One region of the Actibacterium sp. D185-2 genome, then DNA from elsewhere that is predicted to be linked to it. Evidence: riboswitches for the same ligand, from Rfam matches in the RefSeq annotation. Region 1 holds a riboswitch; the other holds the start of a gene.
What was found. A riboswitch is a leader RNA that binds a small molecule or an ion and turns the genes downstream of it on or off. The one in region 1 is predicted to bind thiamine pyrophosphate.
Positions count from the first base shown of each region.

Region 1 (14,608 bases):
CGGGTGCTGATCCCGGCGGTGGAGAACAGCGTCTCGGGGGCCGCGTTCCGGCCGCAGGACATCCTGACCTCGCGCAAGGGGCTGACGGTCGAGATCAACAATACCGACGCCGAAGGCCGGCTGGTGCTGGCCGACGCCCTGGCCCTGGCGGATGAGGAAGACACCGACTGCATCCTGTCGATGGCCACGCTGACCGGCGCGGCGCGGGTGGCCGTGGGCCCGGATATCGCGCCCTTCTATACCGGGTCCGACGATCTGGCGGGGGCGATTGCGGCGGCGGCGGCGCAGGTGGCCGATCCGGTCTGGCGAATGCCGTTTCACGACCCCTATGAGGCGATGATCGAACCCGGCATTGCGGATCTGGACAATGCGCCCAAGGGGGGCTTCGCGGGCTCGATCACCGCCGCGCTGTTTTTGCGCCGCTTCGTGACCGCGGCGCCCGCCTATCTGCATTTCGACATTTACGGCTGGCAGCCCACCGCCGCCCCGGCCCGGCCCAAGGGCGGCGCGGGGCAGGGGGCGCGCGCGATCCTTGCCGCGCTGCCGGGGATGTTGTCGCTATGACCGACAGCCGCCTGACCCCCGCCAATACCCGTGTCGCCGCAGCCGAACTGGAAGGCCAGATTGACGCGCCGCGCTTTGCCGAGGGCACGCTGCGCCAGATCGGCGTATCGGTGGCCGATCTGTGGGGCAGCCCGGAATGCCGGATGCGCCAGCGCCAGTTGCTTTACGGCGAACATCTGCGGGTGCTGGACGATTTTGCCGGGATGGCCTTCGTGCAGTCGAAAAAGGACGGCTATGTGGGTTATGTCGCGTCCAGTGCGCTGATCGTGCCCGCAGACATGACCCACCGCGTTTGCGTGCCGGCCACGCATCTTTACCAGTATCCCGATATCAAGCGGCCCGAGGTGACCTGGATGTCCTTCGGCGCACGGCTGCGGGTGGTGTCGGCGCAGGGCAATTTCTTTGAGACCGATCAGGGGCTGTTCGTGCCCAAGCCGCATCTGCGCCCGCTGACCGTGCCGCTGCGCGATCCGGTGACGGTGGCGCAGATGCATTTCGGCGTGCCCTATCTGTGGGGCGGCAACAGCGTGCAGGGGATCGACTGTTCCGGTCTGGTGCAGGCGGCGCTGCTGTCCTGTGGCATCGACTGTCCCGGCGACACCGACATGCAGCAGGCGGCACTGGGCACCGAGTTGCCGCCGGGCACGGCCCCCGAACGCGGCGATCTGGTCTTCTGGAAGGGGCATGTGGCGCTGGCGGTGGATGGCGAGACGCTGATTCACGCCAACGGGCATCACATGGCGGTGGCCTATGAGCCGATTCAGGACACGATCACCCGGATCGAGACGCAGGGCGAGGGGCCGGTCACGGGCCACAAGCGGCTTTAATCCACCGGGCGGATCAGCTTCTTTTCCAGCACGCGCAGCACGGCTTTCAGATCCGGGCCGCGTTTCAGGATCTGCCCGTCGGCGCCGATCACCGCATAAAGCTGTTGCTTGCTGCGCAGCCGGGGGCGTTTTTCGATCCGGTAGAGCGGATGTTCCGCCGTGCGCCGGAAGACCGAAAACACGGCCACCTCGCGCAGGCAGGAAATGCCGTAGTCGCGCCATTCGCCCGCCGCCACCATCCGCCCATACAGTGTCAGGATCGCGCCCAGTTCGGTCCGGTCGAAACTCACCTGTTCCGGTATGCGGGGAGAGGGGAAAGGCGTTGGGGTCTGGATCGTCATGATGAAAATCTGGACCCGAATGCGCGGCAAATCAAGCATTGCCCTGCTTTTGCCCGGAAAAGACCCCTGGTTTTCCCTGATGCGGTCCTTCGGCGGCCCGGTTTGAGGGCGATAAAAGGGACGTAGCATGAGAGCTATCCCGGTGCCGCGGATTTATTGCCCCCACCCAGACCGCGGCATCGGGGCCATGCTGTTCCGACTGGCCCCAGCCTTTTCAAGGCCGGGGCCTTCCTTTTTCCACCGGTTGCATCGGCCGGGGCTTTCCAGCACTCTTGCCGCCAAACTCGAAACACAAGAGAGGGAGGTCATCATGAAAACCCGTGCTGCCGTTGCCGTTCAGGCCGGAAAACCGCTGGAAGTGATGGAGGTCAATCTCGACGGTCCGCGTGCCGGCGAGGTGATGGTCGAAATCATGGCCACCGGCATCTGCCACACCGATGAATTCACCCTGTCAGGCGCCGATCCCGAAGGGCTGTTCCCCGCGATTCTGGGCCATGAAGGCGCCGGTGTGGTGGTCGAGGTCGGCCCCGGCGTGACCAGCGTCAAGAAGGGCGATCACGTGATCCCGCTTTACACGCCCGAATGCCGTGAATGCGAATATTGCCTGAACCCCAAGACCAACCTGTGCCAGTCGATCCGCACCACGCAGGGGCGGGGGCTGATGCCCGATGGCACGTCGCGGTTCACGACGCTCGATGGTGACCCGATCCTGCATTACATGGGCACCTCGACCTTCTCGAACTATACCGTCCTGCCCGAGATCGCCGTCGCGAAGGTGCGCGAGGACGCGCCGTTCGACAAGATCTGCTATATCGGTTGCGGTGTGACCACTGGCGTGGGCGCGGTGATCAACACGGCCAAGGCCGAACCGGGTTGCCGCGCGATCGTGTTCGGGCTGGGCGGGATCGGGCTGAACGTGATTCAGGGGCTGCGCCTGATCGGGGCCGATCAGATCGTCGGCGTCGATCTGAACCCCGCCAAGAAGGCGATGGGCGAGCATTTCGGCATGACCCATTTCGTCAACCCGGCCGAGGTCGAGGATGATCTGGTGGCCTATCTGGTCAACCTGACCAAAGGCGGCGCCGATTACACGTTCGACGCCACCGGCAATGTCAACGTGATGCGCACCGCGCTGGAGGCCTGCCACAAGGGCTGGGGCGAATCGATCATCATCGGCGTGGCCTCGGCCGGGGCCGAGATTTCGACCCGTCCGTTCCAGCTTGTCACCGGGCGGTCCTGGCGCGGTACGGCCTTTGGCGGCGCGCGCGGGCGCACCGATGTGCCGAAGATCGTGGACTGGTACATGGACGGCAAGATCGAGATCGACCCGATGATCACCCACACGCTGACGCTGGATGAGATCAACAAGGGTTTCGATCTGATGCATGCGGGGGAAAGCATCCGAAGCGTGGTGCTTTACTAACGTTGCCGCCACCCCCATGTGATGGGGGACTCATGACTGGGTTCGCCGCATCCGGCGGACCCCAACAAGAAAGAACTAAACATGCCGAATGGCAAATCCTCTCTCCTCGCCGTTCTGATCGACGCCGACAACATCCCCGCCCGCTATGCCGAGGCGATCCTGAAGGAGGTGACCTCTTTCGGGGAACCGGCGCTGCGCAGGGTTTACGGCGACTGGTCGTCCGGTCAGTTGAAGGCCTGGGCCGAAAAGGTGCTGGCGCTGGGTCTGGTCGCGCATCAGGAAACCGCCAATACCAAGGGCAAGAATGCTTCTGACATCGGGCTGGTCATTGATGCGATGGATATCCTGCATTCGGGCCGGTTTGACGGGTTCGTTCTGGTCTCGTCCGACAGCGATTTCACCCGCCTGGCCAGCCGCATCCGCGAACAGGGGCTGGACGTGATCGGGATCGGCGAAGGCAAGGCGCCGGTATCGCTGCGCAACGTCTGCAACCGCTTCGTTCTGATCGAGAACCTTGTCGATGAACCCGCGCCGCCGCAAAAGGGCCAGCCGGTCGAAGTGTCGGGCAAACGCCCGCCGCAAGAAGCGATCGAGCTGATCCTGCGCGCGATGGACAAGATCAATCAGGAAGACGACTGGTATACGCTGGGACAGCTCGGTCAGTATATCGTGGCCGACAATCCCGATTTCGACACCCGGACCTATGGCAAGAAAAAGCTCAGCGATCTGGTGCAGGTGCTCAAGCGGTTCGAGACGAAGCGCGTGGGCAACCAGCTTCATATCCGCCGGGTGGATTAACCGCGGACCCCGTAGCGCGCCATGAACATCCCGACCGCGCCTTGGATGACGCGGTCGACCTCCGCATCCGAGAATTTCTTTTTGATCCCGAACATCATCTTCGGGAATAGATCGACCTTGCACAACTCGGCCAGCTGATCGGCGGCCAGTTCGACGTCCTCGATGGCCAACTCGTTGCGGGCGGCGGCGCGGCTCAGGTAATCCGTCAACTGCTTGCGCACGTTGCGCGGACCCGAGCCATAGAAAATCTCGCCCAGTTCGGGGAAGCGGTCACTTTCGCCGACGCACAGGCGATACACGCTTTGACCAAAGCCAGAGAGCAGAAACCGGACCATATGCCTGGCCGCCGCTTCGAGTACCCGATCGACCGGGGCGCCATCGTCCAGAATCTCCGGCGCGCCGATGATCTGGCGATGGCATTCGCATTTGGCCACTTCCATGAACAGCAGGCGCTTGTCGGGAAAATAGCTGTACAGCGTCGCCTTGGAGACACCCGCCTCGCGGGCGATATCATCCACGCCGGCACCTTCGAACCCGTCGCGCATGAACACAGCTCTGGCGCCGTCCAGCACCTGTTCGTATTTCCGGCCTTTTCTGATCTGGTCCGCAACGTGCGTCATCATGCTCCCCTTGATTGAAAAAGCTATATGTCAACTGGTTGAGTTCGGGCAAGCTGAACGAACGCGTTGCGGCGATACGGTGCAAGCGGCGTCCTGCCGCGTGGCGCGTCCGCGCGCCCGGCGATATGGGTGGCGGGATTGCCGCAGTTTCCCCGCAGTCGGCAAGACAGGCACGTTTTCCGCTTGAAGCCGGGGGCGGCTTTAATAACTTAGAAACGTTCTAAAGAGGTTCAAGCATGATTCCCGGATTCAGCCAAAGACGCCGCTTTTCGGATCTCAGCGAGCAGGAAATCATCGCCCTGGGCATCTCGTCCGAGGAGGACGATGCGCGTATCTACCGCACCTATGCCGAACAGCTGCGCGCGGCCTTTCCCGACACCGCCAAGGTGTTCGAGGGCATGGCCGCCGAGGAGGACGAGCATCGCCACCGTCTGGTCGAATTGCATGAGCAACGCTTCGGCACGGTGATCCCGCTGATCCGGCGCGAGCATGTGTCGGGCTTCTATGCCCGCCGCCCGATCTGGCTGGTCAGCAATCTGGGGATCGAGCGGATCCGCGACGAGGCCGAGATGATGGAGCGCGACGCGCAGCGCTTTTATGAAACCGCGGCGGCCCGGACCACCGATGCAACGACGCGCAAGCTGTTGGGCGATCTGGCCGCCGCCGAGGCAAGCCATGGCGAACTGGCCGACGCCCTGGTCGAGGCCCATCTGGACGAAGGCGCGCGCGAATCCGAAAGCCGCACCGCGCATCGCCAATTCGTGCTGACCTGGGTGCAGCCGGGCCTTGCGGGGCTGATGGACGGATCGGTGTCCACGCTTGCGCCGATCTTCGCCACCGCCTTTGCCACCCAGGACACCTGGACCACCTTTCTGGTCGGGCTGGCCGCGTCGGTCGGCGCGGGCATCTCGATGGGCTTTACCGAGGCGGCGTCGGATGACGGTTCGATTTCGGGGCGCGGCTCGCCGCTCAAACGCGGGATCGCGTCGGGGGTGATGACGGCACTGGGCGGATTGGGCCACGCGCTGCCCTATCTGATCCCGCATTTCTGGACGGCCACGATCATCGCCATGGTCGTGGTGTTCGTCGAGCTGTGGGCGATCGCCTGGATTCAGAAGAAGTACATGGACACGCCGTTCCTGCGCGCGGCGTTCCAGGTGGTCATGGGCGGCGCGCTGGTGTTTGCCGCCGGGGTGCTGATCGGCAGCGGCTAGCCGATCCTGCCGCGGTTCTGGCCAATCAGGCCGCGATGCAGCAGGACATGATCCAGCAGGATACAGGCCATCATCGCCTCGCCCACCGGCACCGCCCGGATGCCCACACAGGGATCGTGCCGGCCTTTGGTGACGATCTCGGCGGTCGCGCCGGATTTGGTGATCGTCTTGCGCGGGGCCAGAATGGACGACGTCGGCTTGACCGCAAAGCGCACCACCACATCCTGCCCGGTGGAAATTCCGCCCAGGATGCCGCCGGCGTGGTTTGATCCGTATTCCGGCCCGTCAGGTCCCATGCTGATTTCATCGGCATTCTCGACCCCGGTCAGGGCCGCGGCGGCCATGCCCTCGCCGATCTCGACGCCCTTGACGGCGTTGATGCTCATCATCGCAGCGGCCAGATCGGTGTCGAGCTTGCCATAGATCGGCGCCCCCAGTCCGGCGGGCACGCCGCGCGCCACGACCTCGATCACCGCGCCGACGGAATTGCCGGATTTGCGCAGATCGTCCAGATACTCGGCCCAGTCTTCGGCCGCTTTGGCATCGGGCGTCCAGAACGGGTTCTGATCGATCTGGGCGGCGTCGAAATTGGCGCGGTCAATGCCGTGCGGCCCCATCTGCACCATATAGCCCGTGATCGCGATACCGGGCACCAGCGCCTGCAATGCGGCGCGCGCCACGCCGCCCGCCGCCACCCGCGCCGCCGTTTCACGGGCCGAGCTGCGCCCGCCGCCGCGCGGATCGCGGATGCCGTATTTCTGCCAATAGGTGATGTCGGCATGGCCGGGGCGGAATTTTTCGGCGATATCGCCGTAATCCTTCGAGCGCTGATCGGTATTCTCGATCATCAACTGGATCGGGGTGCCGGTGCTTTGCCCCTCATACACGCCCGACAGGATCTGCACCTGATCGGGTTCGCGCCGCTGGGTGGTGTATTTGTTCTGGCCCGGTTTGCGCTTGTCCAGCCAATGCTGCAGCATCATTGCATCCAGCGCCACGCCCGGCGGGCAGCCGTCCACCGTGGCGCCCAGGGCGGGGCCGTGGCTTTCGCCCCAGGTGGTGACGCGGAAAAGATGGCCGAATGTGTTGATGCTCATGCGCGCAGGCTCCTTTGCCGGTGGAATAGCCGCCAGCGCGAATTGCCGCAAGGGTGGGGGCCGGGCATGAAAAAGGCCGCCGGGGGTGCCGGCGGCCGGAATCGTCGCATCGGGCCGGTCTTACTCGTGCGCGAGTTCGGCCAGATAGGCATAAAGGTTCACGGCATCTTCCGGCTTGCGCAGCTTGAACGACATCGAACCGCGCGCTTTGCTGTCGCCCAGATAGTCCTTCAGATAGCTGGTCGGATTGGCGACGTATTTGGCGAATTCCTCTTCGGTCCAGACCAGACCGGCCTCGCCCGCAGCCTGCATGGATTTGGAATAGCGGAACCCCTCGACGGCCCCCGCCTGGCGCCCGGCCAGGCCGTAAAGGTTCGGTCCGGTCTTGGCCTTCTTGCCGGCCAGCGTTTCGCCTTCGGCATCGACCACGACATGGCAGGCCACGCATTGGCGGAACGCTTTTTCACCCGCTTCGGCATCGCCGGTGGCGGCGACTTCCATGGTTTCGGTTTCCATCGCCCCTTCGGCGGTGGCTTCGCCATGGCTTTCGGAAAAGGCGGGTGCTGCGGCCAGAAGGCCGGCGGCGACAAGAGCCAGTGTGAGTTTCATGAATTCTTCCCCTGATGCAAGACGTTCGCGCGCCACAATAAACTTGCGGCATCTGTCGTCAAATGCTTCGGCACCGCGAGTCCCATTGCGGCCAAGTATCGCGACAACGTGACGCCGCCGCAACCGGTTGATACATCACGAAGAGAGCTCTTTGACCGCGCCGAACTGGGTCAGGAATACCCGGCCCGACAGATCGTGCAGGAAATGGGTGCGACTCAGCCGGTCCATCACCGGGCCCTTGACCTCGGACAGGTGCAGCTGAATGCCCATATCGGCCAGCCGGTGGTCGATCGCTTCCAGCGATTCCAGGGCGGATGTGTCGATGTCATTCACCGCCGAGCACATCAGGATCACATGTTTCAGCTCGCGGTCGCCGACCACGCGATCATAGATATAATCCTCCAGATAGCGGGCGTTGGCGAAATACAGGTTCTCATCCACGCGGATGGTCAGGATCGTCGGGCTGGTTTCCACCTTGTGGCGGTGGATGTTGCGGAAATGCTCGGTCCCCGGCACCAGGCCGACCTCGGCGATATGCGGGCGCGAGGTGCGATAGAGGAACAGGAAGATCGACAACCCCACACCGGAGGAGACGCCGATTTCCACGCCAAAGCCCAGCGTCAGCAGAATGGTCGCGGCGACGGCGGCGAAATCGGCCTTGGAATAGGTCCAGGTGGTGCGCAGGATCGAGAAATCCACCAGGCTCAGCACCGCGACGATGATCGTGGCGGCCAGCGTGGCCTTGGGCAGGAAGAACAGCAAGGGCGTCAGTGCCAGCGCCGCCAGCGCGATGCCGATGGCGGTGAACGCACCCGCAGCGGGGGTTTCGGCGCCCGCGTCGAAATTCACCACCGAGCGGGCAAAGCCCCCGGTCACCGGATACCCGCCCGAGATCGACGCCGCGATGTTCGAGGCGCCCAGCCCGATCAGTTCCTGATCCGGGACGATGCGCTGGCGTTTCTTGGCCGCCAGCGTCTGCGCCACCGAAACCGATTCGACGAACCCGATGATCGAGATCAGCACCGCCGAGCCCAACAGGCTGCTCCAGATCTCGGCGTTGAATGTCGGGATGGTCAGCGGCGGCAGGCCCTGCGGCACCTCGCCCACAATCGCCACGCCCTTGTTCTGAAGCCCCAGCGCCCAGGTGAACAGCGTGGTCACGACCACCGCCGCCACCGGCCCGGCCTTGGCCAGAATATCGGCCATGCGCGGTTTGATGCCCTTTTCCAACAGCAGCGGTTTCAGCCCCTTGCGCACCCAGAACAGGAACCCGGTGGCGGTAACGCCGATGACCAGGGTCCACAGGTTGACCTCGCCCAGATGCGCGAAGATCGAGCGCAGCAGTTCGACCAGGTTATGGCCTTCGGCCTTGATGCCCAGAATATGCTTCAGCTGGCTGGTGGCGATGATGATGCCGCTGGCGGTGATGAACCCGGCGATCACCGGGTGGGACAGGAAATTCGCCAGAAATCCCAGCCGGAACATCCCCATCACCAGCAGGATCAACCCCGACAGAAAGGCCAGCGTGATCGCGGCGGCGGCATATTCCGCCGTGCCCTGCAGCGCCAGGTTGCCCACCGCGGCGGCGGTCATCAGCGACACCACCGCCACCGGCCCCACCGCCAGCGCGCGGCTGGTGCCGAAGACCGCATAGGCCACCAGCGGCAGGATCGAGGCGTAAAGCCCCATCTCGGCCGGCAGCCCCGCCAGCAGCGCATAGGCCAGCGATTGCGGGATCAGCATGATCGTCACGATCACCGCCGCCACCATGTCGTTGGTCAGGGTATCGCGGTTGTATTGCTTGCCCCAGTCCAGGATCGGCAGGTAGCGTTCAAAAGCCTTGCGGGTGGACAGGCGCACGGGAAGCATCCTTCACATTCAGAATTTATGATGTGATTAAGGCCGCTTGGCCCAGATTACAAGCATGTTGCGGCTATCTGGCGTGCTGTCTTGCCGCCGGTCAAGCGGTGCATTAGGTTGCGCATCACCTCGGGGTGCCCAGTGCGGGCTGAGATGCGTGACGCGAACCCGTTGAACCTGAACCGGTTAAGACCGGCGGAGGGAAGGTAACTGGACAACCTCCATGCCCTGACCCCGACCGCCCGTGAATGGAGGATGGCCATGAAATATCCGATTTTCGCTGCCGGGGCGCTGTGTGCCACGATGGCAGGCGCCGATACGCCTGTGCTGACCGTTTATACCTATGACAGCTTCATTTCCGAATGGGGCCCCGGCCCGCAGGTCGAGGCGGCGTTCGAGGCGACATGCGGCTGCGATCTGCAATTCGTCGGTGCCGGCGACGGTGCCGCGTTGTTGGGCCGGTTGCGGCTGGAAGGCAAGCGAACCGATGCCGATGTGGTGTTGGGGCTTGATACCAACCTGACCGCGGCGGCGCTGCACACCGGGTTGTTCGCACCACATGGCCTGACGCCCCCGGCGCTGAGCCTGCCGGTGGCCTGGGCGGATGACACCTTTCTGCCCTATGACTGGGGCTATTTCGCCTTCGTCTATGACAAGACCAAACTGCCCGGCCCGCCCGCCAGTTTCGAGGATCTGATCGCCGCCCCCGAGGCATTGAAGATTGTGATTCAGGACCCGCGCTCGTCGACCCCCGGTCTGGGGCTGCTGATGTGGGTCAAGGCGGCATATGGCGACCGGGCGCCCGAGATCTGGAAAGGGCTGGCGCCGCATATCCTGACCGTGACCAAGGGTTGGTCAGAGGCCTATGGCCTGTTTGTGGATGGCGAGGCCGACATGGTTCTGTCCTACACCACCTCGCCCGCCTATCACCTGATCGCCGAGGCGGACGACACCAAGGCCGCCGCCCCCTTTGCCGAGGGACATTACATGCAGATTGAGGTGGCCGGGCGCGTGGCCGGGTCGGATCAGCCCGAACTGGCCGATGCTTTCCTGCGCTTCATGCTGTCGGATGCGTTTCAGTCGGTCATCCCGACGACCAACTGGATGTATCCGGCGGTCACCCCCGCGGCGGGCCTGCCCGACGGGTTCACGCCGCCGATTCAGCCCGGTCAGGCGCTGATCTTTTCGGCGGATCAGGCGGCCGAACTGCGCGATGGCGCGCTTGAGGAATGGCGCGCAGCGCTCAGCCAATAAGCGCCGGCGTCCGGGGCGGGGTGGCGGTGGCCGCCCTGATCCTGATGCTGACGCTGGGCACGCTAGGCGCGGTCTTTTGGCGGGCCGAGCGGTTTTCGGCGCTTGGCCCGGCCGATTGGGCGGCGGTGCGGTTCACCCTGATACAGGCGTTGCTGTCGGCGGGTCTGTCGGTGGCGCTGGCGGTGCCGGTGGCGCGCGCGCTGGCCCGGCGGCGATTTGCGGGCCGGGGCCTGCTGATCACGCTGCTGGGCGCGCCGTTCATCCTGCCGGTGATCGTGGCGGTGCTGGGCCTGCTGGCGGTGTTCGGCCGCAGCGGGGTGTTGAACGTGGCGTTGGGCTGGGCCGGGATGGGGCCGGTGTCGATCTATGGGTTGCAGGGTATCCTGCTGGCGCATGTGTTTTTCAACCTGCCGCTGGCGACCCGGCTGATCTTGCAGGGCTGGCTGTCGATCCCGGCAGAGCGGTTCCGGTTGGCGGGCTCGCTGGGGTTCGGCGCGCGGGACGTGAACCGCTGGCTGGAACGGCCGATGCTGCGCACGGTGCTGCCCGGCGCCTTCGTGGTGGTCTTCGTGATCTGCATGACCAGTTTCGCCGTGGCGCTGACGCTGGGCGGGGGGCCGCGCGCCACCACGGTCGAACTGGCGATTTATCAGGCGTTCCGGTTCGAGTTCGATCTGTCGCGCGCGGCGCTGCTGTCACTGGTGCAGTTCACCCTGTCGGCGCTGGCGGCGTTGCTGGCGGCGCGGGTCGCGGTACCCAGCATGACCGGCGCGGGGCTGGACCGGCCCTTGCTGCGCTGGGATGCGCGGGGGCCGGGCGCGCGGCTGTGGGACGGGGCCTGGATCGCGCTGGCGGCGGCGTTCCTGATCCTGCCGCTGGCGATGATCGTGGCCGATGGCGCGGGCGCGCTGTTCGATCTGCCCGCGTCGGTCTTTGCTGCCGCTGGGCGGTCGCTGGGCGTGGCGCTGGGGTCGGCCGCGCTGACGCTGCTGCTGTCCTTTCCGCTGGCCTTGGCGGTGGTGCGGCTGGGCACCCGCCCGGCCGCGCGCGGGCTGGAGGCCGCAGGCGCGCTGTCAATCGCCGCCTCGCCGCTGGTGATCGGTACCGGGCTGTTCATCGCGCTGTTCCCGATTGCCGACCCGGTCGTGCTGGCGCTGCCGGTGACGGCGCTGGTCAACGCGGTGATGAGCCTGCCCTTCGCCATGCGCGCGCTGGTGCCCGCCCTGCGCGATGTGGAAGGCGCCTATGGCCGGTTGGCCGACAGCCTTGGCATGACGGGTGCGATGCGGCTGCGCCTGCTGTTGCTGCCGCGTCTGCGCCGGCCGATCGGGTTTTCCGTCGGGCTGGCGGCGGCGCTGTCGATGGGTGATCTTGGGGTCATCGCCTTGTTCGCCGATCCGTCCCAGGCGACATTGCCGTTGCAGTTGTACCGTCTGATGGCGGCCTATCGCATGGATCAGGCGGCTGGTGCGGCGCTGTTGCTGCTGATCCTCAGCCTGGCGCTGTTTTGGCTGTTCGACAGAGGGGGCCGGGTGAATGCTGACGCTTGAGGATGTGCTGGTGCAGCAGGGCGATTTCACCCTGCACGCGGATTTCAGCGTGGCGGCGGGCGACCGCGTGGCGGTGATCGGCCCGTCGGGGGCCGGCAAATCGACCCTGCTGGATGTGATCGCCGGGTTCTTCGCGCCCAGCCGGGGCCGGGTGCTGTGGCAGGGCCGGGATCTGACGCCGCTGGCCCCCGGCGCGCGGCCGGTCAGCATTCTGTTTCAGGACAACAACCTGTTTCCGCATCTGACGGTGGCACAGAACGTGGGCCTTGGCCTGCGCCCCGATCTGAAACTTGACGCCGCACAGCGTGACGCGGTGGCGCACAGCCTGGACCGCGTGGGGTTGTCCGGGCTGGGCCCGCGCAAGCCCGGCGCCTTGTCGGGGGGGCAGCGCAGCCGGGTCGCGCTGGCGCGGGTGCTGCTGCGGGCGCGGCCGCTGCTGCTGTTGGATGAACCCTTTGCCGCGCTGGGGCCCGCGCTGAAGGCCGAGATGCTGGCGCTGGTGCAGGCGCTGGCGGCGGAAACCGGCGCCACGCTGCTGATGGTCAGCCACGATCCGCAGGATGCCCGCGCATTGGCCGGCAAAACCGTTCTGGTGGCCGGGGGACGCGCCCATGCGCCGCAGGACACCGCCGCGCTGTTCGCCAATCCGCCACCGGCGCTGGCCGCTTATCTGGGATGAAAAAAGCGCGCCCTTCGAAGGCGCGCTTTGAACTTTTGAGACGGTGGGAAAGGCTCAGCTTTCCTTGGTCTTGTGCTTGATCGGGGCCCAGATCCGCTTGTTCGTCAGGTAAAGCAGAACGGTCAGCATCGTCAGGAACAGAACGCCGATGAAGCCCGCGCGCTGACGCGCCATCATCTTCGGCTCGGCGGTCCACATCAGGAATGCGGCGATATCCTCGGCCTCGTGATGCAGTTCGGTGGAATGACCGTCGGCAAATTCCACATCCTCGCCGACCAGCGGCGGCGACATGGCGATCCAGCCGCCGGGGAAGGCGGTGTTTTCGTAATAGATCGTGCCGGCCTCTTCCTTTTCCTCGCCGGTATAGCCGGTCAGGATCGAGACGATGTATTCCGGGCCGCCGATGCCGTTGAACAGCTGGCTCATGCCGCTGCCATACGGCCCGTGAAATCCGGCCCGCGCCTTGGCCATCAGGCTGAGGTCGGGCGCGTTGGGGTCATTGGAACCCGGGAACTTGTCAGCCGGGGTCGCGGGGCGGATGTCGTCCAGCTCGGGGTCGAACGTATCCCACTGGCCGGCATAGGCGCGCACCTGATCTTCCGGCAGATGCGGGCCGCCTTCGTCACCAAGCGTGCGGATGGGCACGAATTTCAGCCCGTGACAGGCCGAGCAGACCTCGGTGTAGATTTGCAGGCCGCGTTGCAGCTGGTTCTGGTCGAACTTGCCGAACGGCCCTTCGAAGGCGAAGTCCACATCATGGGTGTGGCCGTCGCCCGCCGCCAGCGCGGCTCCCGCGCTCAGGGTCAGGGCGGAAAGCGCCGAAAGGGTGAGTTTCCTGATCATGCTCTTGATCCTCTTTCTCACTCGGCCGGAGCCGATTGGGCCACGGCGGCATCGGTTCCGCCCTTGCCGTAGTGGGCGTTGAAGTCGTCTTCGATCGTTGCGGGCAGGGCCGCGGGCTTCTCGATCACGCCAAGCAGCGGCAGGATGATCAGGAAGTAGGCGAACCAGTAGGTCGCAGCGATCAGCGAGATATAGGGATAGATGCCTTCGGTCGGCATGGCCCCCACCCAGGTCAGCACGACGAAGTCGATGCAGAACAGGGCGAACCACCATTTGAACATCGGGCGGTACTTACCCGACCGTACCGACGACGTATCCAGCCAGGGCACCAGCGCCATCACCAGGATCGAGCCGAACATGGCCAGCACGCCGAAGAACTTGGCGTTGACGATGCCGAAAGTGATGAATTCGACGAATTGCACCGCCCAGACATCCGAGGTGAAGGCGCGCAGGATCGCATAGAAGGGCAGGAAATACCATTCCGGCACGATATGCGCGGGGGTCGAAAGCGGGTTTGCCTCGATATAGTTGTCGGGGTGGCCCAGATAGTTCGGCATGAAGCCGACGATGGCGAAGAAGATGACCAGGATCACCCCCAGCGCGAACAGGTCCTTCATCACGAAATAGGGCCAGAACGGAACGGTGTCTTTCTTGGCCTCGGCTTTCGAGATGCGGCGCACCTCGACCCCGGTGGGGTTGTTGTTGCCGGTGGAATGGAAGGCCCAGATATGCACCGCCACCAGCGCCGCGATCACGAAGGGCAGCAGGTAATGCAGGCTGAAGAAGCGGTTCAGCGTGGCGTTGTCCACCGCAGGCCCACCCAGCAGCCAGGTCTGGATCGACTCGCCGATGAAGGGGATCGCGCCGAACAGCCCGGTGATCACCGTGGCGCCCCAGAACGACATCTGGCCCCAGGGCAGCACATAGCC
Region 1 is NZ_JBPWNX010000001.1:380,249-394,856, forward strand. Features, by position in the region: gene ACSR1C_RS01925 (leucyl aminopeptidase family protein) at 1-564, shown strand, start outside; gene ACSR1C_RS01930 (C40 family peptidase) at 561-1,391, shown strand; gene ACSR1C_RS01935 (DUF2794 domain-containing protein) at 1,388-1,732, opposite strand; gene ACSR1C_RS01940 (S-(hydroxymethyl)glutathione dehydrogenase/class III alcohol dehydrogenase) at 2,043-3,155, shown strand; gene ACSR1C_RS01945 (NYN domain-containing protein) at 3,237-3,953, shown strand; gene ACSR1C_RS01950 (TetR/AcrR family transcriptional regulator) at 3,950-4,573, opposite strand; gene mbfA (iron exporter MbfA) at 4,810-5,787, shown strand; gene aroC (chorismate synthase) at 5,784-6,884, opposite strand; gene ACSR1C_RS01965 (c-type cytochrome) at 7,005-7,493, opposite strand; gene ACSR1C_RS01970 (SulP family inorganic anion transporter) at 7,629-9,353, opposite strand; TPP riboswitch at 9,474-9,574, shown strand; gene thiB (thiamine ABC transporter substrate binding subunit) at 9,615-10,607, shown strand; gene ACSR1C_RS01980 (thiamine/thiamine pyrophosphate ABC transporter permease ThiP) at 10,583-12,157, shown strand; gene thiQ (thiamine ABC transporter ATP-binding protein) at 12,144-12,836, shown strand; gene ACSR1C_RS01990 (cytochrome c1) at 12,891-13,679, opposite strand; gene petB (cytochrome b) at 13,697-14,608, opposite strand, start outside.

Region 2 (14,608 bases), 300 kb from region 1:
GGCGTCGCGCAGGATTACCCCGGCCTCTTTCAGCGCGCGAACCCGGCGCTGGACCGTAGCCACGGACATCCCGGCCTCGAAGGCGATGGTTTCCAGCCGCTCGCGCGCGTTCGCCTGTAGCATCCGCAGAATAACGCGGTCCGATTCGGTCAAGATCACTGTGATCACTCCTGCGCATATAGTTTTAGATATTGATATATTTTCTCATTATCCACGGGGTTGGGCTGAAATTCGATCAATTTGCTTTGGTAGCATGAGTTTCAACAACACAAACAATCTGCGTTGTCAAAGGGGGCGCACCCCCGCTTCAGCGAAAATAATCCCCGTCGCGGGCCACCCTGGCCCCGCCTTGAAACACGACCCAAGTCCGGAGCGTTCGTTCGCCCTATGCCGCATGTCCCCTGCCCAGATCCTCCAGGCCCAGCCTGCCTTGTGCCGCGACGGGGCGCGCGGCGCCCATGACGAACATCATCGAATTCCGCAATGTCCATAAGAGCTATGGCGATCTGAAGGTCCTCGACAACCTGAACCTGCATGTGCGGGCGGGCGAGAAGCTGGCCCTGATCGGGCCAAGCGGGTCGGGCAAGACCACGATCCTGCGCATTCTGATGACGCTGGAAACCATCAGCGCCGGCCGCGTGCTGGTCGACGGCGACTATCTGTGGCACGAATCCAAGGGCGGCGTTCTGGTCGATGCAAGCGAGGCGCATTTGCACAGGATGCGCAACGAGATCGGGATGGTGTTCCAGCATTTCAATCTGTTTCCGCACCTCACGGCCCTTCAGAACATTGTTCAACCGCAGGTTCTGGTGCGTAAGACCGCAAAACCCGAGGCGCGCGACAAGGCGATCGAACTGCTGGGACTGGTGGGTCTGAGCGACAAGAAAGACCATTTCCCGCATCAGTTGTCGGGCGGTCAGCAACAGCGCGTCGCCATTGCCCGATCATTGGCGCTGGACCCCAAGATCATGCTGTTCGACGAGGTCACATCGGCGCTGGATCCCGAACTGGTGGACGAGGTGCTGACCGTGCTTACGCGGCTGGCGTCGGATTCGGACACCACCATGCTGACCGTCACGCATGAGATGAATTTCGCCCGCGAGTTCGCCGACCGCGTGCTGTTTTTCGACAAGGGGCAAATTGTCGAATCCGGGGCGCCCGAGGAGATCTTCACCACGCCGGCGGAACCCAGAACCCGGAGCTTCCTGAGCAAGTTCATAACGATTTCCTGACTTCAGAACCGGAATTAACCAGAAAAATGAAAGGGACAGTAAAAATGAAATTCTTCTTGAAAACCGCGGGCTTTATGGCCGTTGGTGCGGCTGCGGCGCTGCTTGTGGCCGGGCCGGGGCAGGCGGATACGCTGGAAAAGCTGCGCAAGCAGGGATATGCCACCGTCGCCGTCGCGAACGAGCCGCCCTATAGCGATATCCGCTCGGACGGCTATGTGACGGGGGCCGCGCCCGATGTCGCGCGCGCGGTGATGGCCAAGCTGGGCGTGCCCGAGCTGAAATCCCAGGTCGTGCCCTATGGTTCGATGATCCCGGCGCTGCTGGCCCGGCGGGTCGATATGGCCACCTCGGGGCTTTACATCAAACCGAACCGGTGCGAGTCGATCATCTATTCCGAACCCGATCTGTGCGGTGCCGAGGCTTTTGCCGTCGCCGCGGGGAACCCCTTCGGGATCAAGACCTACGAAGACATCGCCGCGAACCCCGAGGTCACCATGACCACCTGCGCCGGCTGCGCCGAAGAGTTGTATGCGCTGGAACGCGGGGTGAAGCCCACGCAGATCAAGGTGTTCACCGATCCGCCCAGCGGCATCAAGATGCTGCAACAGGGCCGGGTCGATGTGTTCGCCCTGTCGGGGCTGGGCACCAAGGCGCTGCTGGAAAAGTCCGCAGATCCCAGCATCGAACTGGTCATGCCGGTGATGGGCGTGCCGATGGGATGTGCCGGTGCGGCCTTCAACCCCGAAGATACCGCCTTTCGCGAGGCCTATGACGTGGCGCTGACCGAGTTGAAGGAAAGCGGCGAATTCACCGCAATCATCGAGCCGTACGGCTTTTCGGCCGACGCGACCTTTTCGGTCAAGCGCGATGATTTCTGCCCGGGCAACTAAGCTGCGCCCCTGATGATCCTCTGACCCGAAGACTGCCCCGCCCGTGGGGCAGTCTTTGACAGGTGCCGCCATGCATGACGTCCTCGAATTCACGCCTCTGTTGATCAAGGGCACGCTGATGACGATCCAGCTGACGCTGGCCAGCGCGGTTGTGGCGCTGCTCATCTCGTTCGCCGTCGGGCTGGCCCGGCTGTCCAGATCGCGCGCGGTGCGCGTGGCGGCGATTGTGTATCTGGAATTTTTCCGGGGCACCTCTGCGCTGGTGCAGATGTTTTTCATGTTCTACGTGCTGCCGCTTTGGGGGGTGACGCTCAGCCCGTTTCTGGCCGGTGTCATCGCCTGCGGGTTCAACCTGGGCAGCTACGGATCCGAGGTGGTGCGCGGCGCGATTCAGTCCGTCGGGCCTCCGCAGCACGAAGCGGCCCAATCGCTGAACTACACGGTGTTTCAGAAATACCGCTATGTGCTGATCCCGCAGGCCGTTCCGATGATGATCCCGCCCTTCGGCAACCTGCTGATCGAGTTGATGAAGCTGACCGCGGTCACGTCGCTGATCACGATTTCGGATCTGACCTTCGTGGCTCAGATCATCCGCGCGCAGACCGCCCTGACGCTGGAGCCATTTCTGGTTATCCTGCTGATCTATTTCGCGATCTCGTCGGTGCTGGTCGGGTTCACCGACCTGCTGGGCCGCAAGATCGCAAAAGACCGCAACATGACGCCGGCAGCGGGGAAATAACCATGGACTGGAGCTGGACCGTCGCCGCCGATGTCTTGCCCCGCCTTCTGGCCGGGCTTGTCGTCACGGTCGAGGCAACCTTTCTGGGCGCGGCCGTGGCCTATGCGCTGGGGCTGGTGCTGGCCATTCTCAGGCGGTCCCGCGTGCGGGCCGTGTCGGTCATCACCTATTGGCTGTCCGAATTCATCCGGCGCACGCCGCTTCTGGTACAGCTTTATTTCCTGTTCTATGTGCTACCCGATTTCGGGGTGTTCCTGTCGCCCTTCGTGGCCGGGGTGATCGGGCTGGGTGTGCATTTCAGCACCTACACGTCCGAGGTGTTCCGCGCCGGTATCGAAAACGTGCCGAAGGGGCAGTGGGAGGCGGCGAAATCGCTGAACTACAACCCGGTGCAGACCTGGTGGCATGTGATCTTGCCGCAGGCGATCCCGCCGATGTTCCCGCCGCTGGCCAACTACCTGATCACGATGTTCAAGGAGACCCCGCTGCTGGCCGCCATCACCGTGGTCGAGCTGTTCAATGCCGCCAACATCTACAGCAACAGCTATTACAAATACCTCGAACCGATGACGCTGGTCGGTGTGTTGTTCCTGATCGTGTCGATTCCCACCGCGATGCTCGCGATCCGGCTGGAACGGAAATACGCGCGCAAGCGATAGCTGTTGGGGATGGCCCGTCAGGGTTTTCCGGCCCGCCCGTGGGTACGCGCCAGCGCGTGGCGGCAGGACAGATCGATTGCTGCGTGCAAGGCCAGCGCGAACAGCGCCAGAACGATAAGCGCCGCAAACATCAGGTCGGTTTTCGCGCGGCCGTTGGCCAGCAGCATCAGGTATCCCAGCCCGCGCGAGGCCCCGACCCATTCGCCGATGATCGCGCCGATCGGGGCATAGACCGCCGCCAGCCGCAGGCCCGATGCAAACCCGGGAAGGGCGGCGGGAATACGGATATGCCACATGATCCGCCCCCGCCGCCCGCGCATGACAGCGGCAAGGTCGAGCAAGTCGTGCGGGGTACGCATCAGCGCGTCGAAAAAGGCGGATGTGACCGGGAAATAGATGATCAGCAGTGCCATCGCCACTTTCGACCATAACCCATAGCCAAGCCAGAGCGTCAGGATGGGCGCCAGCGCGAAGACCGGGATCGCCTGGCTGAACACCAGCATGGGCCGCAGCAGCGTCCGGGCCAGCGGTGACGCGGCCAGCCCGATGGCCGACAGCCCGCCCAGCAGCGCGCCCAGGCCCAGGCCGATCATCACCTCGGCCATGGTGATCAGCGCGTGTTCGGCGATCAGCGCCCGGCTGGCCCACAGGGTTGTGGCCACCCGAAGCGGCCCGGGCAGGATGAACGGCGGCAGATCACCCAGTGTGACCGCAGCCTGCCACAGCAACAGGGCCAGCCCGCCGGCGGCGAGCCCCGCAAGGATCCGGCCGGTCATGCGGCACCCGCGCGCAAGTGTGACAGCAGTCGGCCCTGGGTGCGCAGCATGTCGGGGTCATCCACCGCGCGCGGGGCCGGGCCGCCGGGGGCCGGGAAGGCCTGCAATCCGGTCTCAGTCAGGATATGGATCGCATGCCCCAGCCGCGCGGCTTCGCCCGGATCGTGCGTCACCAGCAGGACGGTACGCCCGGCCAGCAGTTCGGCCGTCAGGTCCTGCATCTGCGACCGGGTGCGGGCATCGAGCGCGCCAAAGGGTTCGTCCAGCAGCACGACCGGACGATCCTCCATCAAGGTTCGGGCAAGGGCCACGCGCTGGCGCTGGCCACCCGACAGCGCGCCGGGTTTGCGGGCGCGGCAGTCCAGCAGCCCGACCCGTTCCAGCACGGTCTCGGCCCGGTCGCGCGCGGGCCGCTGCCCGCGCAGCCGCGCGCCCAGCATCACGTTTCCCAGCACCGTCAGCCAGGGCAGCAACAGATCGCTTTGCGCCATCAGCGCCACCCGGCCGATCAGCGGGGCACCATCCGAGGCACTGATCCGCCCGTCGAAATCGATCCCCTGATCCAGACCTGCGCACAGGCGCAGCAGGGTGGATTTGCCCACGCCCGACGGCCCCAGCAGACAGCTCCAGCCCCCCGCCATCACGGTCAGGTCCAGCGGGCCGAAGATCGGCACGGTACCGATCCGGGCCGATCCGCAGATGCGCAGCCCCGGCGCATCTGTCATGGCCGAAGCCCCATCGCCCAGAACCCGGCCTCCAGCCGGGTGGCGGTTTCGAACCGGGCACACAGCCCGGCCCAGCGTGGGCTTGCCACCGGATCGTCGCCCAGACGGCGGCGCAGGGCCGCGTCGATCAGCGCGCCGGTCTGGTGGCAAAGGTCCTGATAGGCCGTGCCGGCATAGGTCGCGATCCAGTCGCCGTAAGGGGTCTGCCCGGTCTCGGCCGCCAGCCGCGCGCCGATTTCGCCGTAGCCCAGCACACATGGGGCAAGCGCGGCCAGCAGATCCAGAAAGTCGCCCGAATGCCCGGCATCCAGAACATAGCGCGTATAGGCGATCGTCTCGGGCGCCTCTGCGGCAGTGAAAAGTTCGGCCTCGCACAGGCCCGCCCCGGCGCAGGTCCCGATATGCAGCGCGATTTCCTCGTTGATCAGCGCATCGACCGTCGCGGCGCACAGCCGCATTTCATCGACCGTGTCGGCCTTGGTCACCGCAAGCGCCCAGGCGCGCGCGAAATGGATCAAAAAGATGTAATCCTGCGTCAGATAGGTCAGAAAGGCCGCGCGCGGCAGGGTGCCGTCGCCCAGCCGTTCGACAAAGGCGTGGCGGGTATAGGCGTGCCAGTGATCGCCCGCCGCCGCCCGCCACAGCGGAAAAGTCGTGCCATAGCCGGTCATTGCGCGCCCAGATCGATGGCCAGCGCCGAAACCGGCCGGGTGCCGGTGACCAGCCCGGCCTCGTTCAAAAACGCCTCGAACCGGGCATAGCGCCCCTGGTCCAGCGCTTCGGGGCGCAGGGCAAAGCGGGGCAGGGTGTCGGCCCAGGCCTTTTCATTCAGCGCGTCCTGCAATTCGGCCGAGGTGGCGGCGAAAATTTCCCAGCTTTGCTGCGGATGGTTGACGATGAACTGCGTGGCCTTCTCGGTCGCGTGCAGAAAGCCGCGGATCATGTCCTTATCCATGCGGTCGGGGTTGGCGACATAGATCAGTTCGTCATAGGTGGGTACGCCTTCCTCCTCGATGTAAAAGCAGCGCCCGTCGATGCCTTCGATTTCCATCTGGTTCAGCTCGAAATTGCGAAAGGCGCCCAGCACCGCATCCACCTGCCCGGACATCAGCGCGGGCGACAGCGACCAGTTCACATTGACCAGCTCGATATCGTCCATCCCCAGGCCGTGATTGCCCAACACCGCCGACAGCAGGGCCTCTTCGACCCCGGCGACCGAGAAGCCGATCTTGCGGCCCTTCAGATCGGCGATCCGCTCGATTGGGCCATCCGCCAGCACCAGAAGGCAGTTCAGCGGCGTGGCCACCAGCGTGCCCACCCGGATCAGCGGCAGGCCCTCGGCCACCTGAAGGTGCAGCTGCGGCTGATAGGAAATCGCCAGATCGGCCTGCCCGGCGGCCACCATCTTGGGCGGGTCGGACGGGTCGGCGGGGGCGATGATCGCGACGTCGAGCCCCTGTTCGGCGAAATAGCCCTGTTCCTGCGCGATGATGACGGGGCCGTGGTCGGGGTTCACGAACCAGTCCAGCATCAGGGTCAGCCTGTCCTGGGCCAGCGCCGGTGTGGCAGCCAGAAGCCCGGCAAGGATGAGGTAAAGTCGTTTCATATCGTGTCTCCTTCGGTGTCGCCCAGGGCGATCAGTGCAATCTCTCCGTGCCAGACGGATCGCAGGCGGGTGGCGGCCTGCCAGGCGCGCAGGCCCGAGCGGCAGGCCAGAACCGCCCGTTGGCCGGGGGGCGGGCAGGGGCCGTCAGGCCCGAAATCATCCACGCCATGGCGGGTGGCGTGCGGCAGGCGGGGGCCGGGTTCATCGGGCGCGCGCAGGTCGATCAGAAAATCATCGGGGGCGATCTGTGCGGGCGCGATGAAGCGGGGGCCATGGCCGTCGGCCCCGGCCGCGTCGAACCGGAAACCGCCAAAGCGAAACGTCACCCCGTCGAACGTGACAAGCTGGCCCAGCGGCGACGGGCGCATCCCGGTCAGAACCGAAAGCGCCATCTGTGCCTGAAGGGCGCCGATCACGCCGACCACGGGGCCAAGCACGCCGTTTTCATCACAGCTTTCCAGACGCTGCGGCAAATCGGGGAACACGGCGCGCAGCGGCGGGGCCGTGCCGCAAAACCCGCCGCAATAGCCCGCCGTGCCGACGACCGACGCGCTGATCAGCGCCACGCCCGCCGCCGCGCAGATATCCGACAGGATATAGCTGGCCGCGAAACTGTCGGCGCAATCGAGCACCAGATCGGTTTCCGCGCACAGCTCTGCCGCGTTGGCGGGGTCAAGGCGGGCGATGTGGGGCGTGATCCGGCAGTCGGGGTTCAGCGCGGCCAGATGCCGGGCGGCAGCCTGCGCCTTGGCCGTGCCGATATCGGCCTCGCGGAACAGGGTCTGGCGGTGCAGGTTGCTGGGGGCGACATGATCGGGGTCGACCAGCCGGATATGCGCGACCCCGGCCCCGGCCAGATATTGCAGCACGGGGGCCGCCAGCCCGCCCGCGCCGACCACAAGCAACCGGGCCGCGCGCAGTTTCGCCTGCCCGGCGGGGCCCAGTTCGGGCACCGCGATCTGGCGGGCATAGCGGGTCATTGCGTGGCCTCCAGCCACTGTCTCACGCGGGCCTCTGGGGCGTCGTTCAGGGTGATGTCGGTGACGGCCGAAACGATGTCGGCCCCGGCCGCAAACGCCCCGGCGGCGCGCGCGACCGACATGCCGCCGATGGCGACCAGCGGAATATCCCCGATCAGGCCCTTCCATTCGGTCAGCTTCGCCAGCCCCTGCTGCTGCCATTTCATCTGTTTGAGGATGGTCGGATAGACCGGGCCTAGCGCCACATAATCCGGGGTCAGCGCCAGCGCGCGGTCCAGTTCGGCCCGGTCATGGGTGCTGATCCCCAGCTTCAGCCCGGCGCGCCGGATCGCGCCAAGGTCGGCCTCGTCCAGATCCTCCTGCCCCAGATGGACCCAGTCGCAGCCCGCATCGATGGCGATCCGCCAATGGTCGTTGACCACCAGCACCGCCCCGTGCCGCCGGCACAGCGCCTGGGCCCGCACAATCGCATCGCGCAACGCGGCGTCTGGCCGGTCCTTGATCCGCAACTGCACCAGTTTCACCCCAAGCGGCAGCATCCGCACCAGCCAGCCGGGGTCGTCGAAAATCGGATAGAACCGTGCCAGGGTCATGCCAGAAACGCCTTTCCAGGAACCGGGGTCGAGGGCGCCGCCATGTCGCGGGGATCCATCGGATCGGCGGCATGGGCCAGCGCCCCGGCCTCGACCGCCTTGGCGAAACCTTCGGCCATCGCCGCCGGATCGCCCGCCTTGGCGACGGCGGTGTTCAGCAGCACCGCGTCATAGCCCAGTTCCATCGCCCGCGCGGCCTGACTTGGCAGGCCCAGCCCCGCGTCGATTACCAGTGGCACCTCGGGGAAATGGGCCCGCAGGCTGCGCAGCCCGTAGATGTTGTTCAGCCCCAGCCCGGTGCCGATCGGCGCGCCCCAGGGCATCAGCACCTGACAGCCCGCCGACAGCAGCCGGTCGCACAGCACCAGATCCTCGGTGCAATAGGGAAATACCTGAAAGCCGTCATCGCTCAGGATACGGGCGGCTTCGACAAGGCCGAACGGGTCGGGCTGCAATGTGTCGGCATGGCCGATCACCTCCAGCTTGATCCAGGACGTGCCGAAGATCTCGCGCGCCATCTGCGCGGTGGTCACCGCTTCGCGCACCGAATGGCACCCGGCGGTGTTGGGCAGCACCGCCACCCCCAGATCGCGGATCAGGGCCCAGAAATCCTGGCCGGTACGATCGCCGCCCGCTTCGCGCCGGACCGAAACGGTGGCGACGCCCGCGCCCGAGCGGCGGAAGGCCTGCGCCATGATCGCGGGTGACGGATATTGCGCGGTGCCCAACATCAGCCGCGAGCGGATTTCCACGTCATAGAAAACCGGCATGGCTCAGCCCCCCTGCCGCGGCGCGACGATTTCCAGCCGGTCGCCGGGGGCCAGTCGATGCGCGGCGCGGGCGCCGGCGGGCACGAAGGTCTCGTTTACCGCGGTGGCGACCCTGGCGTCGCCATGGCCCAACTCGTGCACGATGTCGTGCAGGGTTTCGGCCTGCACCTCGGTCGGGGTGCCGTTAACCGTGATCTTCATCCATTACCTCCGGTATTTTGCCGTCCAGCAGCAGGTCGGCCACCATGCGGGCCAGCGCCGGGGCCAGCAGAAAGCCATGCCGGTACAGCCCGTTCACGAAAATCGTGCCGCCCCGGCGCCGGATGCGCGGCATGTTGTCGGCAAAGGCCGGGCGCGCATCGACGCCGATCTCCAGCAGCTCCGCCTCGCCAAAGGCGGGGTGCAGCGCATAGGCGGCCGAAAGCAGTTCCAGCACCGAGCGCACGGTGGCGCGGCTGCGGTCGGCGCTTTCGATCTGGGTTGCACCCAGCATGAACACCCCGTCGCCGCGCGGCACGATGTAAAGCGGAAAGCGCGGATGCAGCAGCCGTACCGGCCGGCGCAGCGCGATGTCGGGGCTGCGCAGCACGACCATTTCGCCCTTCACGCCGCGCAGATCGGTCAGCCGGTCGCGCGCCGCCAGGCCGCGGCAGTCGATCACCGGGTCCTGCGGCGCGGGGCTGGCGGGGCCGAACCGCACGCCGCCGGCCGCCAGCCGGTCGCGCAGGCCGGACAGGGCGGCGCGCGGATCGAGATGCGCCTCGTCCGGGAAATACAGCGCCCGGTCGAACCGGCCATCCAGATCGGGTTCGCACGCGGCCAGCGCCACGTGGTCAAGCGGTCGGTGTCCGTGGCTGCGCCGCGCGAAGCGGTCCAGTTCCTGCCGGTCGCGCCCAAGGGCGACCACGAGCGAGCCGTTGCGCACCACGCGCGCGCCTTGGCGGGCCCACCAATCGGCGGCCTCCTGGCCCAGACGCACCACCGGCGGCTCGGCGGTTTCGCCTTCGCAAAACGGCGCCAGCATCCCGCCGGCCCACCACGAACAGGCATGGGGGCCGGGCCGGGCCGCCGGATCGTGCAAGGTGACGGGCACACCGCGCGCGGACAGTTCGGCCGCGACGCACAGGCCCGAGACCCCGCCGCCCAGAACGGTGACGGGCGCGGTCATGCCCAGACCTCATGAAAGTGATGCACCGGACCGTGGCCAGTGCCGATCTCAAGGCTGTCAGCCGCCCGGATCGCCCCGTGAAGCCAGCCATGGGCGCGGCGCAGCGCGGTTTCCAGCCCGGCCCCCTTGGCCAGTTCGGCCGCGATCGCCGAAGAAAGCGTGCACCCGGTGCCATGGGTGTTGCGGGTGGCAATGCGCGGGGCTTCCAGGCAGATGGCGCCGGCATCGGTCACCAGCCAGTCCACGCAGATGTCGCCCGCAGCATGGCCGCCTTTCATGACGACGGCGCGGGCGCCTAGCGCACACAGGCGCGCGCCCTGGCTGCGGACCTCCTCGGCGGTATGGGCCATGGGGGCATTCAACAGCCGGGCCGCTTCCGGCAGGTTCGGGGTCAGCACATCGGCCCGCGGCAGCAGGATCCGCACCAGCGCCTCTGTTGCGCCGTCGGGCAACAGGGCCGCACCGGATTTCGCGACCATCACCGGGTCCAGAATCACCGGCCCCTCGAACCCGCGCAGCGCCTGCGCCACGGTTTCGATCAAAGAGGGGGCACCGAGCATCCCGATCTTGATGGCATCGATCCGAATATCGTCAAGCACCGCCCCGATCTGCGCGGCAACCATGCCGTCCGGCACCGGCGTCACCGCGATCACGTCGCGCGTGTTCTGCGCGGTGATCGCGGTGATGGCGCTGGTGCCGAACACGCCGAGGGCGGAAAACGTCTTGAGATCGGCCTGAATGCCCGCGCCGCCGCCGCTGTCGGATCCGGCAATTGTCAGGGCTGATGGTGTCATCTTGCGCTCTCTCTTCCAATCTTGCCGGGGCACGAACGAAGGAAGAGCGGCGCGGTATACGCGCGGTGACTGTGCTCCGTTCCCTCCGCCGGTACTGACCGGATCAGGTTCGATGGGTTGGCGCTTTGGCCTCTCAGCCCCTTGCGGGGCACCCCAACGGATAGCTGCGGATTAGCAGCAAAATGGCGGGCTGGCAAGAAACCCGCGCGGCCTTGACCGCAGCGCCGGGGCCGATCACAACCGAAGGCGGATACAGGCGCGGATTCGGGAAGGCAGATTCAGCTTCGCGGACTTTTATATGCGGCGCATCAAGCGCCTTCTGCCGCTGACATTTCTGGTCGTGGTCGCGACCGTCGGGGTGGGGCAGGTCATTCTGCTCAACGAGGATTTTGCAAAGCTGATCGAGTCCGCTTTCGCGACGGCTACGTTCTGGGCCAACATCTTTTTTTGGCGCGATGGCGGGTACTTCGGAGCTCCGGACAAGGTCAAACCTCTGCTGCATATGTGGTCGCTCGCGGTGGAAGAGCAATTCTATATCATGTTCCCGGCGCTTTTCTGGTTGTTTATCGTTCGCCTAAGGCTGCGTCCCGCAGGTCTACTGGTGGCCGTGTCCGCACTCACACTGATCAGCCTTGGCGTCTATCTGGGTCTGCGTCAATTTGGTGGCGACTCCCCCGCGTTTTTCCTGATGCCAACCCGGGCCTGGCAATTGGGCTGCGGGGTGCTGGCCGCGCTGATCGTTGCCGGCGGCTGGCGACGAGACAACGCAACCCTGTCGGCTTTGGCATTGACCGTTATGGCGTTCAGTTTCTTTTTCGCGGACAAAAGCTTTCCAAGTGAAATCGTTGTTGCATGTTCGGCGGCGATTTATCTCGCTACTACGCGCGGTGCGTTCAGTCTTGACAAGGTGCTGGCGGCCCCAGTCATGACCTATTTGGGACGCAGGTCTTTTTCGCTGTATCTTTGGCACTGGCCCATCGTCGCTTTCCTCAACTACGCATTTGTCGGCGAAACTCCGTTGGCATGGAAGCTGGGAAGCCTAGCACTGATACTGGTGTTGTCAGAGCTGGGCTTTCAGTTGGTCGAGAAGCCGTTCCGATACCGCCTTCCGCTGCGCGTTTCGATCAGCTTCATCGCATCGTGTTGTGCGCTGGTGATCGCCATGAATGTGTTTTCTAATAAGCGCAACACCGATGGTCTGTCGGAACGTCTGGCAGCGCAGGTCCAGACTAACTATCGGTGTGGAATTTCAGACTACGTTGCGTACGGCTCATCGCGGGCGTGTGTCCTCAAAAAGATCGCGCCATCGGGGAATGTAGCCATCATGGGGAATTCTCACGCCCAGATGTATGCCGATGCGATCCTCGACCTTTACAAGGATAAACCGGCGGGGGTGCTGCTGATCCCTTTGAACAGCTGTACGCCAACCCCGCATGTCAATGTGTCGCCGCGCTGCGCGCAAATGGCTGCGACCAACCTGAATGTAGTCCTGGCCGACGACACAATATCGACGGTCTTCATCGGTACGACCTACGGTCACGAGGTTGTGGTCCAAAGCGACGGCACGGTCATTGAAGATCCCAGGGGCGAGCATTTCACCGATGCCTTGCTGGATCTCATCAACTCGCTGAAGCACGAAAAAGAGATGGTCTATTTGATTGGGCCCATCCAAACGCCAGGATACAATCTTCCTAGCGAACTTGCGCGTCAGCTGAAATTCGGCTGGATTTCCGAAATCGATGCGAAAGGGGCGTTCGAGATACCGCGAAGCATTTTTGACTTAGAGTTCAGTGACACGATCATTGCCCTTTCAAAGAAGTTAGGGTCGGAAATGCTCAGGCCGGACATTTGGCTCTGTGACGCCGACCACTGCAGGTTCGCGGATGAAAATGGCAGCTACTTCGCAGACAGCAACCACCTGAGCCACTACGGAATCGACACCGTTCGCCCGATGTTCGAGGCAGTACAGCCTCTGATATTGCCATGACAGAGCGGCGCTCTGGGAAGCGAAGAGCCTAACTGAACAGTGGAGAAAATACTACACTAAGAAGAGACCACACAATCTTCTAGGTGACCACGCGCCGGCTCCGGCAACCATCGTCCAGATGAACCGGAAGCTGGTCATGCACTATCACTCAAGCTGGACCACTCAGGTGGGGCTGATCCTCTTAAATGTGCGTTTCAGTCTCTAGTGCCATCAAATCTGCTAAGTTTTCAGGAGCAGTTATGAATTTTCCCGTGCCTTCGAATGCATCGCGTTTCATTGAATTTCGTCCTGACATTGATGGGATGCGCGCGATCGCTGTTCTTTCCGTCGTTGTCTTCCACATGGGGTTTTCAGTCTTCTCGGGTGGCTATGTTGGCGTCGACGTGTTTTTTGTCATATCGGGGTACCTCATCACCCAAGATATTGTGAATCGTATTGCACAAGGGCGCTTCAGCCTGGTGGAATTCTATATGCGCCGAGTAAGGCGCATCTTCCCGGCCTTGTTCGTTGTCCTTTCCGTGTCCGTGGTAGCGGCCCTGCTCATCTTGCTGCCTTCGGAGTTGACACGATTCGCCAAAAGCCTGATCGGGGCCTCCATGTCGGTTTCCAATATCGTCTTCTACCGGCGTGACAGTTACTTCGGAGTAACCTCTGAGGAATCGCCCCTTCTGCACACATGGTCTCTTGGAGTAGAGGAGCAGTTCTATCTGTTGTGGCCGATCCTGCTGATATTGGTCATCCGAAGCATTGGGAGCCGTTATCTTCTTCCCGTGATGGCCGCCGTCATTCTGATTAGCCTGGTAGCTTCTCAGGCCCTATTGGACACGAACCCGACTTTTTCGTTCTACATGCTTCCAACCCGCGCATGGGAGCTTGCGATCGGTGGTGTCCTAAGCGCCCTAGTCAATGCGAAACCTTGGTTGAATCGCTACTTCGCCGGTGCAATCGTCGGCATGGGCTTGGGGGCGCTCAGTTATTCTGTTTTCTTCTATACATCTCTGACTAGATTTCCGGGACTGAGCGCCTTGGTGCCTTGCCTCGGAGCCGTTGCAATTATCTATGGCGGCCAGTTTGAGAACCCGATCTCATCCATCATTGCGAGCCGCCCGATGACCTTCATCGGGCGCCTTTCCTATCCCTTATACCTCGTTCACTGGCCTATCATCGTTTTCTGGGAACTGGCGTCCCCTCGGGAAATCGGTTTGGCGACCCAAATTCTTCAGATCGTGCTGATGTTCCTCGCGGCCTACCTGATCCTGATCTTCGTGGAGCCTCCATTCCGTCGCCGCTCCGCAACCAAGAGCAAATTGATCTTCTGGGGGACAGTTGCACTCGTGCCAGTGATCGCAACTGGGTTCCTTGCGGTAGCCCTGATTAAGACAGGGGGGCCTACCAGCGCGCCAGGACATGCCCGACTGGATCCTCCAAGCCAACGCAGAGAGTCGCGCGTTTCGAGACAATCCATGCCTGATGCGAGATGGAGCCCTGCCCGATGACAGCGCATGCGTCATAGGCAATCCATCAATGGAGCCCACTCTTGTGCTCTGGGGGGATTCCCATGCCGCCCAACTCATACCCGTATTTCGCGCCTTCGTCACGGAATCCGGCACGGCCGCCCTTATCCTGACCAAGGCGGGTTGTGCCCCGCTTCCGAATGTGGAAATGCTTCCGAACAACGAAATGCGCAGC
Region 2 is NZ_JBPWNX010000001.1:683,790-698,397, forward strand. Features, by position in the region: gene ACSR1C_RS03350 (Lrp/AsnC family transcriptional regulator) at 1-159, opposite strand, end outside; gene ehuA (ectoine/hydroxyectoine ABC transporter ATP-binding protein EhuA) at 459-1,232, shown strand; gene ehuB (ectoine/hydroxyectoine ABC transporter substrate-binding protein EhuB) at 1,277-2,122, shown strand; gene ehuC (ectoine/hydroxyectoine ABC transporter permease subunit EhuC) at 2,193-2,861, shown strand; gene ehuD (ectoine/hydroxyectoine ABC transporter permease subunit EhuD) at 2,864-3,520, shown strand; gene ACSR1C_RS03375 (ABC transporter permease) at 3,538-4,296, opposite strand; gene ACSR1C_RS03380 (ABC transporter ATP-binding protein) at 4,293-5,021, opposite strand; gene ACSR1C_RS03385 (TenA family protein) at 5,018-5,692, opposite strand; gene ACSR1C_RS03390 (ABC transporter substrate-binding protein) at 5,689-6,627, opposite strand; gene ACSR1C_RS03395 (ThiF family adenylyltransferase) at 6,624-7,607, opposite strand; gene ACSR1C_RS03400 (thiamine phosphate synthase) at 7,604-8,200, opposite strand; gene ACSR1C_RS03405 (thiazole synthase) at 8,197-8,970, opposite strand; gene thiS (sulfur carrier protein ThiS) at 8,974-9,171, opposite strand; gene ACSR1C_RS03415 (FAD-dependent oxidoreductase) at 9,155-10,138, opposite strand; gene thiD (bifunctional hydroxymethylpyrimidine kinase/phosphomethylpyrimidine kinase) at 10,135-10,932, opposite strand; TPP riboswitch at 10,996-11,098, opposite strand; gene ACSR1C_RS03425 (acyltransferase family protein) at 11,195-12,919, shown strand; gene ACSR1C_RS03430 (acyltransferase family protein) at 13,159-14,415, shown strand; gene ACSR1C_RS03435 (SGNH hydrolase domain-containing protein) at 14,444-14,608, shown strand, end outside.
Region 2: another riboswitch for thiamine pyrophosphate. It lies ahead of thiD (bifunctional hydroxymethylpyrimidine kinase/phosphomethylpyrimidine kinase); the one in region 1 lies ahead of thiB (thiamine ABC transporter substrate binding subunit).